Regions from separate parts of the Streptomyces sp. NPDC057694 genome, predicted to be linked through region 3. Evidence: riboswitches for the same ligand, from Rfam matches in the RefSeq annotation. Region 3 holds a riboswitch; each other region holds the start of a gene.

Region 1 (3,267 bases), on a different contig from region 3:
CAGAGCATCGCCGTGCCCCACCAGGCGATCATCGCGGCACCGATCCCGGACGTGATGTGGTCGTACGCCGGGGCGACGTCCGTGGTCAGCGGGCCGAGCGTGTAGAACGGCGCCTCCTCGCAGATCTCCTGCTGGAGGTCGATGTTCTCCTTGATCTTGTGCATCGGGACATGGCCCGGCCCCTCGATCATCGTCTGCACGCCCAGCCGCTTGGCGATCGTATTCAGCTCACCGAGCGTGCGCAGCTCCGCGAACTGCGCCTCGTCGTTGGCGTCCGCGATGGAGCCGGGGCGCAGACCGTCGCCGAGCGAGTACGTGACGTCGTACGCCGCGAGGATCTCGCACAGCTCCTCGAAGTGCTCGTAGAGGAAGCTCTCCCTGTGGTGCGCGAGGCACCAGGCGGCCATGATCGAACCACCGCGCGAGACGATGCCGGTCTTGCGGTTGGCGGTCAGCGGGACGTACGGGAGACGGACACCGGCGTGAACCGTCATGTAGTCGACGCCCTGCTCGGCCTGCTCGATCACCGTGTCCTTGTAGATGTCCCAGGTCAGTTCCTCGGCCCTGCCGTCGACCTTTTCGAGGGCCTGGTAGAGCGGCACGGTGCCGATGGGGACGGGGGAGTTGCGCAGCACCCACTCGCGCGTGGTGTGGATGTTGCGGCCGGTGGAGAGGTCCATGACGGTGTCGGCGCCCCAACGGGTCGCCCACGTCATCTTGTCCACCTCCTCCTCGATGGACGAGGTCACCGCGGAGTTGCCGATGTTGGCGTTGACCTTCACCAGGAACCGCTTGCCGATGATCATCGGCTCGATCTCCGGGTGGTTCACGTTGGCGGGCAGCACCGCGCGGCCCGCCGCGATCTCCTCGCGGACGACCTCGGGCTCGACGTTCTCCCGGAGGGCCACGAACTCCATCTCCGGGGTGATCTCGCCCCGTCGTGCGTACGCGAGTTGGGTCACGGCCTGTCCGTCGCGGCCGCGGCGCGGCTGGCGCGGGCGGCCGGGGAAGACCGCGTCGAGGTTGCGCAGATCAGTCGCTCCGCTCCGGAGCAGTCCGCCGCGCGGTGAGGTGTGCTTGATGCCGTCGTCCTCGGGGCGGACGGGGCGTCCCGCGTACTCCTCGGTGTCGCCGCGGGCGATGATCCAGTTCTCCCGGAGGGGTGCGAGACCCCGGCGGACATCGGTGTCGACGGTCGGATCGGTGTACGGGCCGGAGGTGTCGTACAGCGTGACCGACTCCCCGTTGGTGAGATGCACCTGACGGACCGGCACCTTGAGATCGGGGCGCGAGCCCGCGGGGCCCGTCACATATCCCTTGTGCCAGCCGATGGACTTCCCGGCCTCGTCAGGGTTCTCACCCTGGTTGGAGGCAGGCGTGCGTGCGTCCGTTGTGGTCATGAGACCTACTCCCTACGCCGGCATTACCCGGTAACAGGTTCGGCGGTCGACGCAGCCGTCTTCGTCCTGCCTGTTTCACGTGAAACAGGTCCTGCGACGAAGGTCAGCGCCCTCTCAGCCCGGTGCTCCGAGCTCCCGCGTGTGCAAAGGTGCCTCCACGCTAGCGCCCCTTCGGACGCGTTGAACAGAGGGCCCCTGTCGTTCTTGCGATGATCGGTCGGTGACCACCACCCAGCAGCCGCCTCCTCCGCCCCAACCTCCCCACGGACACGGCCCGTCCGGGGGAGGGCACGGCCACTCCCACAGCCATGGCCCGGCCGCGCCCGTCTCCAGGCATCTGCGGAAGGTCATCGCGGCGGTCCTGATCCCCTTCTCGGTGGCGGTGGTGGTCGGTCTGGCGGTGCTGTGGCCCGGCGGCGCCCCGCCCCACGAGCGCACCGGAGTCGGCTTCGACCGGCAGACGCAGCAGGCCACGGTGACCAAGGTCGACAAGGTCTCCTGCGCGTCCGTGAACGCCTCGGGGGACACCCCGACCGGCGACACCTCGACGGCCGAGGGCTCCGCCGCGCAGCAACAGGCCCGCGGCACCTGCGAGAACGCGACGATCCGCATCGCCACCGGCAAGGACAAGGGCCGTACGTTCACGGAGGTCGTCCAGCCGGACTCGCCACGGCAGCTGCACGAGGGCCAGAAGGTGATCGTCGCCTACGCGCCGGACGCCCCGGAGAATCTGCAGTACTCGGTCACCGATGTGAACCGCAAGATCCCGATGGTGCTGCTGGCCGGCATCTTCGCCCTGGCCGTGGTGCTGGTCGGGCGTCTGCGGGGCGTCATGGCGCTGGTCGCGCTCGCGGTCAGCTTCATGGTGCTGACGTTCTTCATCCTGCCCGCGATCCTCCAGGGTTCGAATCCCCTGGTGGTGGCGGTCGTCGGAGCCAGTGCCATCATGCTGATCGCGCTGTACATGTGCCACGGTCTGTCGGCCAGAACCTCCGTCGCCGTCCTGGGCACCCTGGTCTCACTCGTGCTCATCGGCCTGCTCGGCTCGCTGTTCATCGGCTGGGCCGCGCTGACCGGCAACACGGACGACAACACCGGCCTGATCCATGGCCTGTATCCGCACATCGACATGAGCGGCCTGCTGCTGGCGGGCGTCATCATCGGCTCGCTCGGGGTGCTCGACGACGTGACCGTCACCCAGACGTCGGCGGTCTGGGAACTGCACGAGGCCAACCCCTCGATGGGCTGGCGGGGGCTGTACCGCGCGGGCATCCGGATCGGCCGCGACCACATCGCGTCGGTCGTGAACACCCTGGTCCTGGCGTACGCGGGCGCGGCGCTGCCGCTGCTGCTGCTGTTCTCGATCGCGCAGAGCAGCGTGTCGGACGTGGCCAACAGCGAGCTGGTGGCCGAGGAGATCGTCCGCACGCTGGTCGGCTCGATCGGCCTGGTCGCCTCTGTGCCGGTGACGACCGCGTTGGCCGCCCTCGTGGTCTCCGCCGACCGCGCGGGCCCTCAGGCCCCTGCCACAACCGCTCCTGCACGCGGGGGCAGAGGCCGACGACGTAAGGCGTGAGCGCGGAACTGCTCGGGTGCACCGCACTGCTGAAGCGTTACGTCGATGTCGCGCCGGGCCGATGGGGAGTCAGCCGGCGCTCTGCTCCTCGGCCAGAATCCGGTCGAGCGCCTCGTCGAGGTCGGCCTCGAAGTCGGCGAGGGCCTGCTCATGGCCGAGCGGGACCAGCTTGTCCGTGCGGTCGAGGAACGCGATGATCGGCGCGACCCCGGCCCGGAACAGCGCCTGATCGCTGCCCACTTGGAGCCTGATGTGGACCTCGCCCGGCAACTCGGTGGTGATCCCGTCGCC
Region 2 (3,267 bases), on a different contig from region 3:
CTTCTCCAGGACCGACAGGACCGAGCCGTGCACACCGGCGTCGACGCGCCGCATCGCCACCGTGGTCAGCTCGGTGCCGGAGGCGACCAGAGAGCGTTCGAGGACGTCGAGGCTCGGCGCCCCGCCCGTGCCCATGATCAGGCGCGAGGAGTAGGTGGTGCCGCCGAGGACGAAAGCGTCGTCAGCCATCAGTGAGTCAGCCTCCTTGGACGGCGGTGAGGACTTCGACGCGGTCTCCTTCGGAGAGCGCCGTGAGGGGCCATCGGGTGCGCGGCACGACGGTCTCGTTGAGCGCGGCGGCGACACCCGAGTGCGCGGTGGTGAGCGTGGCCACCAGGGCGCCGAGGGTGACCCCGGCGGCCACGGCGCGCGGCTCGCCGTTGACGGTGACGTTCATGCGGGCTGCTCCAGAGTGGCGGCGCTGAACCGCTTCGGGGTGAACGGACGTGCTTCTTCCGGGAGTTCACCGGTGACCAGGACGTGTGCCAGGGCGTCGCCGGTGACCGGTGTGAGCAGCACGCCGTTGCGGTGGTGGCCGGTGGCGAGGTGCAGGCCCGGCAGCGCGGTCGGGCCGAGCAGCGGGGCGTTGTCGGGGGAGGTCGGGCGCAGGCCCGCGCGGGTCTCCGTCAGCGGCAGTTCCGTGATGCCGGGGACGAGTTCGTGGGCGTCGCGCAGCAGCTCGTAGACGCCGCCCGCGGTGACCGTGGTGTCCCAGCCCAGCTCCTCGCTGGTCGCGCCGACGACCAGCTCGCCGTTCACGCGCGGCACCAGGTAGACGTGGCTGCCGCGGACCACGGCGCGCACCGTGCGGCTCAGGAACGGCGCGTACCGCCGGGGCACCGTGAGCCGCAGCACCTGGCCCTTGACCGGACGCACCGGCGGCAGCACCTCGTCGGGGACTCCCGCGAGCTGCCCGCTGCGGCTCCCGCCCGCCAGGACCACCTGACCGGCGGCGAGGTCCGTGCCGTCGGCCAGCGTGACGCCGCACGCCCGGTCCCGCACGACGCGGAGCCGGTCCGCCCACGCCCGGTGGAAGACCACGCCGGCCCGCTCACAGGCCGTCACCAGGGCGCTCGCGAGCCTTCTCGGGTCGATCTGGTGGTCGCCGTCGACCCGCAGGCCCCCGCGCACGCCCGGAGCGAGCATCGGCTCCAGGCGCCGGCAGTCGCGGCCCGACAGCCACTCCGAGTCGAGTCCCGACCTCTCTTGCAGCGCGTGCAGTTCCCGCAGGTGGGCCCGGTCGTCGGAGTCGAGCGCGACGGCGAGTGTGCCGCACGCGCGGTAGCCGAGGTCCTGGCCGGTGGCCTCGGACAGCTCGGCGGCGAACTCCGGGTAGCGGCGGGCCGAGGCGACGTTCAGGCCGAGCAGCGTCAGCTCGCCGTAGTGCAGTTCGGTGACGGCGGCCAGCATCCCGGCCGCGACCTGGGCGGCGCCGCCGCCCGGTTCGGGGTCCACGACCGCGACGGACAGACCGCGCTGCGCGGCCCGCCACGCGGTGACCAGACCGATGATGCCGCCCCCCACGACGAGGACGTCGGTGGCGGGGACCTTCTTTGAAGCGTTGGATTTCGATGCTTCGGGTGGCGTACGCGACATGGGCGTCCAGCCCCTCCCTTCGCCGGCATGACCCGGATCAGGTTCGTACGGTCGGAGGCCGTCCCAGCCTCCCTCTCAGCCCGCTGCGTACGGGCTCCCGCGAGTGCTTTACGGTGGCCACCCTAGCTCTTCCGTCCCCGCCCCAGTAAGGGAGCCCACGCCCGTGGCCCGCTCGCTCGACGGCCTCTTCCTCGCCCCTGTCGCCGACCAGGCGCCGGGCCAGGTGGGGACCCGGACCCGCTTCGCCTACCACGAGGAGGACGGCCGGATCTGGGCCGGCTACGAGGGCGGCGACATCGTCCGGGGCCACCTCGTCGGTACCCGCTCCGGCGACCGGCTCGACTTCCGCTACGTCCAGCTGAAGACCGACGGGTCCACCTCCTCGGGGCACTGCGTCTCCGCCGTGTCCGAGCTGCCCGACGGGCGGATACGGCTCGACGAGAGCTGGCAGTGGGAGTCGCAGGAGGGCCGCGGCACCAGCGTCGTCGAGGAGATCGCCCCCGCCTGACGGTTTCAAACCCGGTGACACGTGTGCAGGACGTCACGGAGTCCGAGTGGCCCGCTCCGCTGACTGACGCAAGATCAGGTGCCTAAGGTGATCCTGTGAGCGAGCAGAGCGGGAACACGGCTTCGGCGCAACGGCGCGTCGTCATCGTCGGCGCGGGCATGGCCGGAGTGCAGACGGCGGTGGCCCTGCGCGAACAGGGCTTCGCCGGCACGGTCACGCTGATCGGCGCCGAGCCCCACCAGCCCTACGACCGGCCGCCGCTGTCCAAGGCGGTGCTGCTGGGCAAGGCCGAGGGCTCCGCCTTCGACGTCGACTTCGAGGCGCTCGGCGTCACGCTGGAGCTGGGGCTCGAAGTCACCGGCCTGCGGCCCGGCGACCACGAGCTGGACACGGCCCGGGGCCCGGTCCCGTACGACGTACTGGTCGTCGCCACCGGCGCCGAACCGGTACGGCTGCCGGGCACGGAGGACCTTCCCGGAGTGCACCTGCTGCGCACCCTCGACGACGCCGAGCGGCTGCGGCCCGTCCTCGCCGAGCAGCACGACGTGGTGGTCGTCGGCGCGGGCTGGATCGGCGCCGAGTTCGCCACCGCCGCGCGCGAGGCGGGCTGCCGGGTCACCGTCGTGGAGGCGGCCGAGCGGCCTCTCGCGGGGACGCTGCCCGCCGAGGTCGCGGCCCCCATGGCGGCCTGGTACGCGGACTCCGGCACCGAACTGCGCACCCGCGCGCGGGTGGAGCGCGTCGAACCCGGGGCCGTGGTCCTGGACGACGGCACGCGCCTGCCCGCCGGAGCCGTCGTCGTCGGCATCGGGGCCCGCCCCGCCACCCGCTGGCTGGCCGGCTCCGGCATCGACCTGGGCGATCACCACGAGGTCGTCGCCGACGACCGTCTGCGCACGTCCGTGCCCGACGTCTACGCGGTGGGGGACTGCTCGTCGTTCCCCTCGGGGCGCTACGGGCAGCGGCTGATGGTCCACCACTGGGACAACGCACTGCAGGGCCCGCGCACCGTGGCAGCGAACATCATCGGCGAGACGCCCGCCGTCTACGACCCGGTGCCCTACTTCTGGTCCGAGCAGTTCGGCCGCTTCGTGCAGTACGCGGGCCACCACGAGAGCGCCGACTCGGCCGTGTGGCGCGGCGACCCGGCGGGCGCCGCCTGG
Region 3 (3,267 bases):
GTTTCGGGCCGCCACCGGGCCGCCCGTGGCCGCTCAGCAGTGATCAGACGCTACCGACAGTGACAGGCGCCCAGCGCGACGACCCCAGGTCACGCCCATCCATCTGCGACACTGGTACAGCCATGCCTAAGCCCGGAGAACTCACCTTTGTCGCCCCCCGCGGAGCCAAGAAGCCGCCGCGGCACCTCGCCGATATGACTCCTGCGGAGCGGAAGGAGGCTGTCGCTGCTGTTGGCGAGAAGCCGTTCCGTGCCAAGCAGCTGTCGGCGCACTACTTCGCGCGGTACGCGCACGACCCCGAGCAGTGGACCGACATTCCCGCCGCGTCGCGGGAGAAGCTGCGGGAAGCGCTGCTGCCCGAGCTGATGTCCGTCGTGCGGCATCTGTCGACCGACCAGGACACCACGCGCAAGACGCTGTGGCGGCTGTTCGACGGGACGCTCGTCGAGTCGGTCCTCATGCGGTATCCGGACCGGGTGACGATGTGTATCTCGTCGCAGGCCGGGTGCGGGATGAACTGTCCGTTCTGTGCCACCGGGCAGGCCGGTCTCGACCGGAACCTGTCGACCGGTGAGATCGTGCACCAGATCGTGGACGGGATGCGGGCGCTCAGGGACGGGGAGATCCCCGGTGGGCCGGCCCGGCTCAGCAACATCGTGTTCATGGGGATGGGGGAGCCGCTCGCCAATTACAAGCGGGTCGTCCAGTCCATTCGCGCGCTCACCGATCCCGAGCCGGACGGGCTCGGGCTGAGCCAGCGCGGCATCACCGTGTCGACCGTGGGACTCGTGCCCGCCATCCACCGCTTCTCCGACGAGGGCTTCAAGTGCCGCCTCGCCATCTCGCTGCACGCGCCTGACGACGAGCTGCGCGACACCCTCGTACCGGTCAACACCCGGTGGAAGGTCCGCGAGGTGCTCGACGCCGGGTGGGAGTACGCCGCCAAGTCCGGGCGCCGGCTGTCCATCGAGTACGCGCTCATCCGGGACATCAACGACCAGGCGTGGCGCGGTGACCGGCTCGGCCGGCTGCTCCGTGGCAAGCCGGTGCACGTCAACCTCATTCCGCTGAACCCGACACCCGGGTCGAAGTGGACGGCGTCGCGGCCCGAGGACGAGAAGGCGTTCGTCGAGGCGATCGCCGCCCACGGCGTGCCCGTGACCGTGCGCGACACCCGTGGCCAGGAGATCGACGGGGCGTGTGGTCAGCTCGCGGCGACCGAGCGGTAGCCTGGCAGCCGTACGTCGTACGTACACTCGTCGAAACATCTTCATATTCCGACAGGGGAGCGCCACAGCGCTGAGAGTGCGGTAATGACCGCAGACCCTCTGAACCTTGCCCAGGTCATTCTGGGTAGGAAGTTCGGTCACCACTCAAGCTGTTGCGCCCTGCCCTGGGACCGTCGAGGTCCCGGGGCAGGGCCGCGTCTCTTCCTGGACACCCCCAGGAGGAAATCTAGTGAGCAAGAAGACCTATCCGCTCGCGGCCGTCGCCGTGGCCGTGGGGCTCGGCCTGGTCACGCTGTCCGCGTGCGGGTCGTCCTCGGACACCGCGGGCTCGGGCGGCGACTCCAAGACCGTCACGCTCGTCAGCCACGACTCGTGGGCCGTCTCCAAGAGCGTGCTCGCCGACTTCGAGAAGTCGTCCGGGTACCAGGTGAAGGTCCTCAAGGACGGCGACGCCGGAGAGGCCGTCAACAAGGCCATCCTGTCCAAGGGCAATCCGCAGGGCGACGTCTTCTTCGGCGTCGACAACACCCTGCTCTCGCGCGCCCTCGACAACGGCGTCTTCGCCTCCTACAAGGCCAAGGGCCTGAGCGAGGTGAAGGAGCAGTACCAGCTCGACGCCCAGAAGAACCGGGTCACGCCGATCGACACCGGCGACATCTGCGTCAACTACGACAAGAAGTACTTCGAGCAGCACCACCTGACGCCGCCGTCGTCCTTCGCCGACCTGACGAAGCCCGAGTACAAGGACCTGCTCGTCACCGAGAACGCGTCCACCTCGTCGCCCGGCCTCGGCTTCCTGCTCGGCTCCGCCGCGAGTTACGGCGACGACGGCTGGCAGGGCTACTGGAAGAAGCTCAAGGCCAACGGCGTGAAGGTCGTCGACGGCTGGGAGCAGGCCTACAACGAGGAGTTCAGCGGGAGCGCCGGCGGCAAGAAGGCGGGCGGTGAGCGGCCGCTCGTCGTGAGTTACGCGTCGTCGCCGCCGGTCGAGGCCATCTACTCCGACCCGCAGCCGAAGACCTCGCCGGTCGGGGTGGCGAAGGGGACCTGCTTCCAGCAGATCGAGTTCGCCGGGCTGCTCGACGGCGCGAAGAACGAGAAAGGCGGGCAGGCGCTCATCGACTTCCTGATCTCCAAGAAGTTCCAGGAGGACATGCCGCTCAACATGTTCGTCGACCCGGTGACGAAGAACGCCACCGCGCCCGCCGCGTACACCAAGTACGCGGTCCCGGTCGACGACGCCGAGACGATGGCGCCGCGCAAGATCGCCGAAAACCGTGACGACTGGGTCAAGGCGTGGACCTCGCTCGTACTGAAGTAGGAGGCGGCCGGAAGGCGTCCCACGGGAACGCGGCGCGGCTGGGCCTGATGGTCCTGCCCGTCGTGTTCTTCGCGGTCTTCTTCGCCTGGCCCGTCGTCGCGATCGTCCAGCGCGGGCTGCACGTCGACGGCGGCTGGCAGTTCGGGCGGATCACCGAGGTGCTCGGGCAGTCCGACATCCGGCACGTGCTGTGGTTCACCGTGTGGCAGGCGCTCGCGTCGACCGCGCTCACGCTGCTGATCGCGCTGCCGGGAGCCTATGTCTTCGCGCGCCTCGACTTCCCCGGCAAGCAGCTGCTGCGGGCGGTGGTGACCGTGCCGTTCGTGCTGCCGACCGTGGTCGTCGGCACCGCCTTCCTCGCCCTCCTCGGGCAGGGCGGCCTGCTCGACGAGCTGTGGGGGGTGCGGCTCGACACCACGGTGTGGGCGATCCTGCTCGCGCACGTCTTCTTCAACTACGCGGTCGTCGTACGCACCGTGGGCGGCCTGTGGGCGCAGCTCGACCCGCGTCAGGAGGAGGCCGCGCGGATGCTCGGCGCCTCGCGCCTCGCCGCCTGGCGGAGGGTCACGCTGCCCGCGCTCGGGCCCGCCGTGGCCGCCGCCGCGCTGATGGTCTTCCTGTTCACCTTCACCTCGTTCGGCGTCGTGCAGATCCTCGGCGGGCCCGGGTTCTCGACGCTGGAGGTCGAGATCTACCGGCAGACCGCGCAGATCTTCG

What was found. Region 3 has a riboswitch for thiamine pyrophosphate ahead of ACFVDP_RS15445 (thiamine ABC transporter substrate binding subunit). Riboswitches for the same ligand answer to the same signal wherever they lie in the genome.
Region 1: linked by a shared signal. The riboswitch ahead of thiC (phosphomethylpyrimidine synthase ThiC) and the one ahead of ACFVDP_RS15445 (thiamine ABC transporter substrate binding subunit) in region 3 are both predicted to bind thiamine pyrophosphate.
Region 2: linked by a shared signal. The riboswitch ahead of thiO (glycine oxidase ThiO) and the one ahead of ACFVDP_RS15445 (thiamine ABC transporter substrate binding subunit) in region 3 are both predicted to bind thiamine pyrophosphate.

What each region holds. Positions count from the first base shown of each region.
Region 1 is NZ_JBHVIX010000006.1:108,907-112,173, reverse strand. Features, by position in the region: gene thiC (phosphomethylpyrimidine synthase ThiC) at 1-1,400, opposite strand, end outside; TPP riboswitch at 1,393-1,549, opposite strand; gene ACFVDP_RS16730 (YibE/F family protein) at 1,621-2,976, shown strand; gene ACFVDP_RS16725 (SsgA family sporulation/cell division regulator) at 3,046-3,267, opposite strand, start outside.
Region 2 is NZ_JBHVIX010000031.1:55,371-58,637, reverse strand. Features, by position in the region: gene ACFVDP_RS39010 (thiazole synthase) at 1-189, opposite strand, end outside; gene thiS (sulfur carrier protein ThiS) at 197-397, opposite strand; gene thiO (glycine oxidase ThiO) at 394-1,596, opposite strand; TPP riboswitch at 1,594-1,707, opposite strand; gene ACFVDP_RS38995 (hypothetical protein) at 1,760-2,104, shown strand; gene ACFVDP_RS38990 (NAD(P)/FAD-dependent oxidoreductase) at 2,263-3,267, shown strand, end outside.
Region 3 is NZ_JBHVIX010000005.1:255,991-259,257, forward strand. Features, by position in the region: gene rlmN (23S rRNA (adenine(2503)-C(2))-methyltransferase RlmN) at 123-1,229, shown strand; TPP riboswitch at 1,273-1,378, shown strand; gene ACFVDP_RS15445 (thiamine ABC transporter substrate binding subunit) at 1,459-2,550, shown strand; gene ACFVDP_RS15450 (ABC transporter permease) at 2,526-3,267, shown strand, end outside.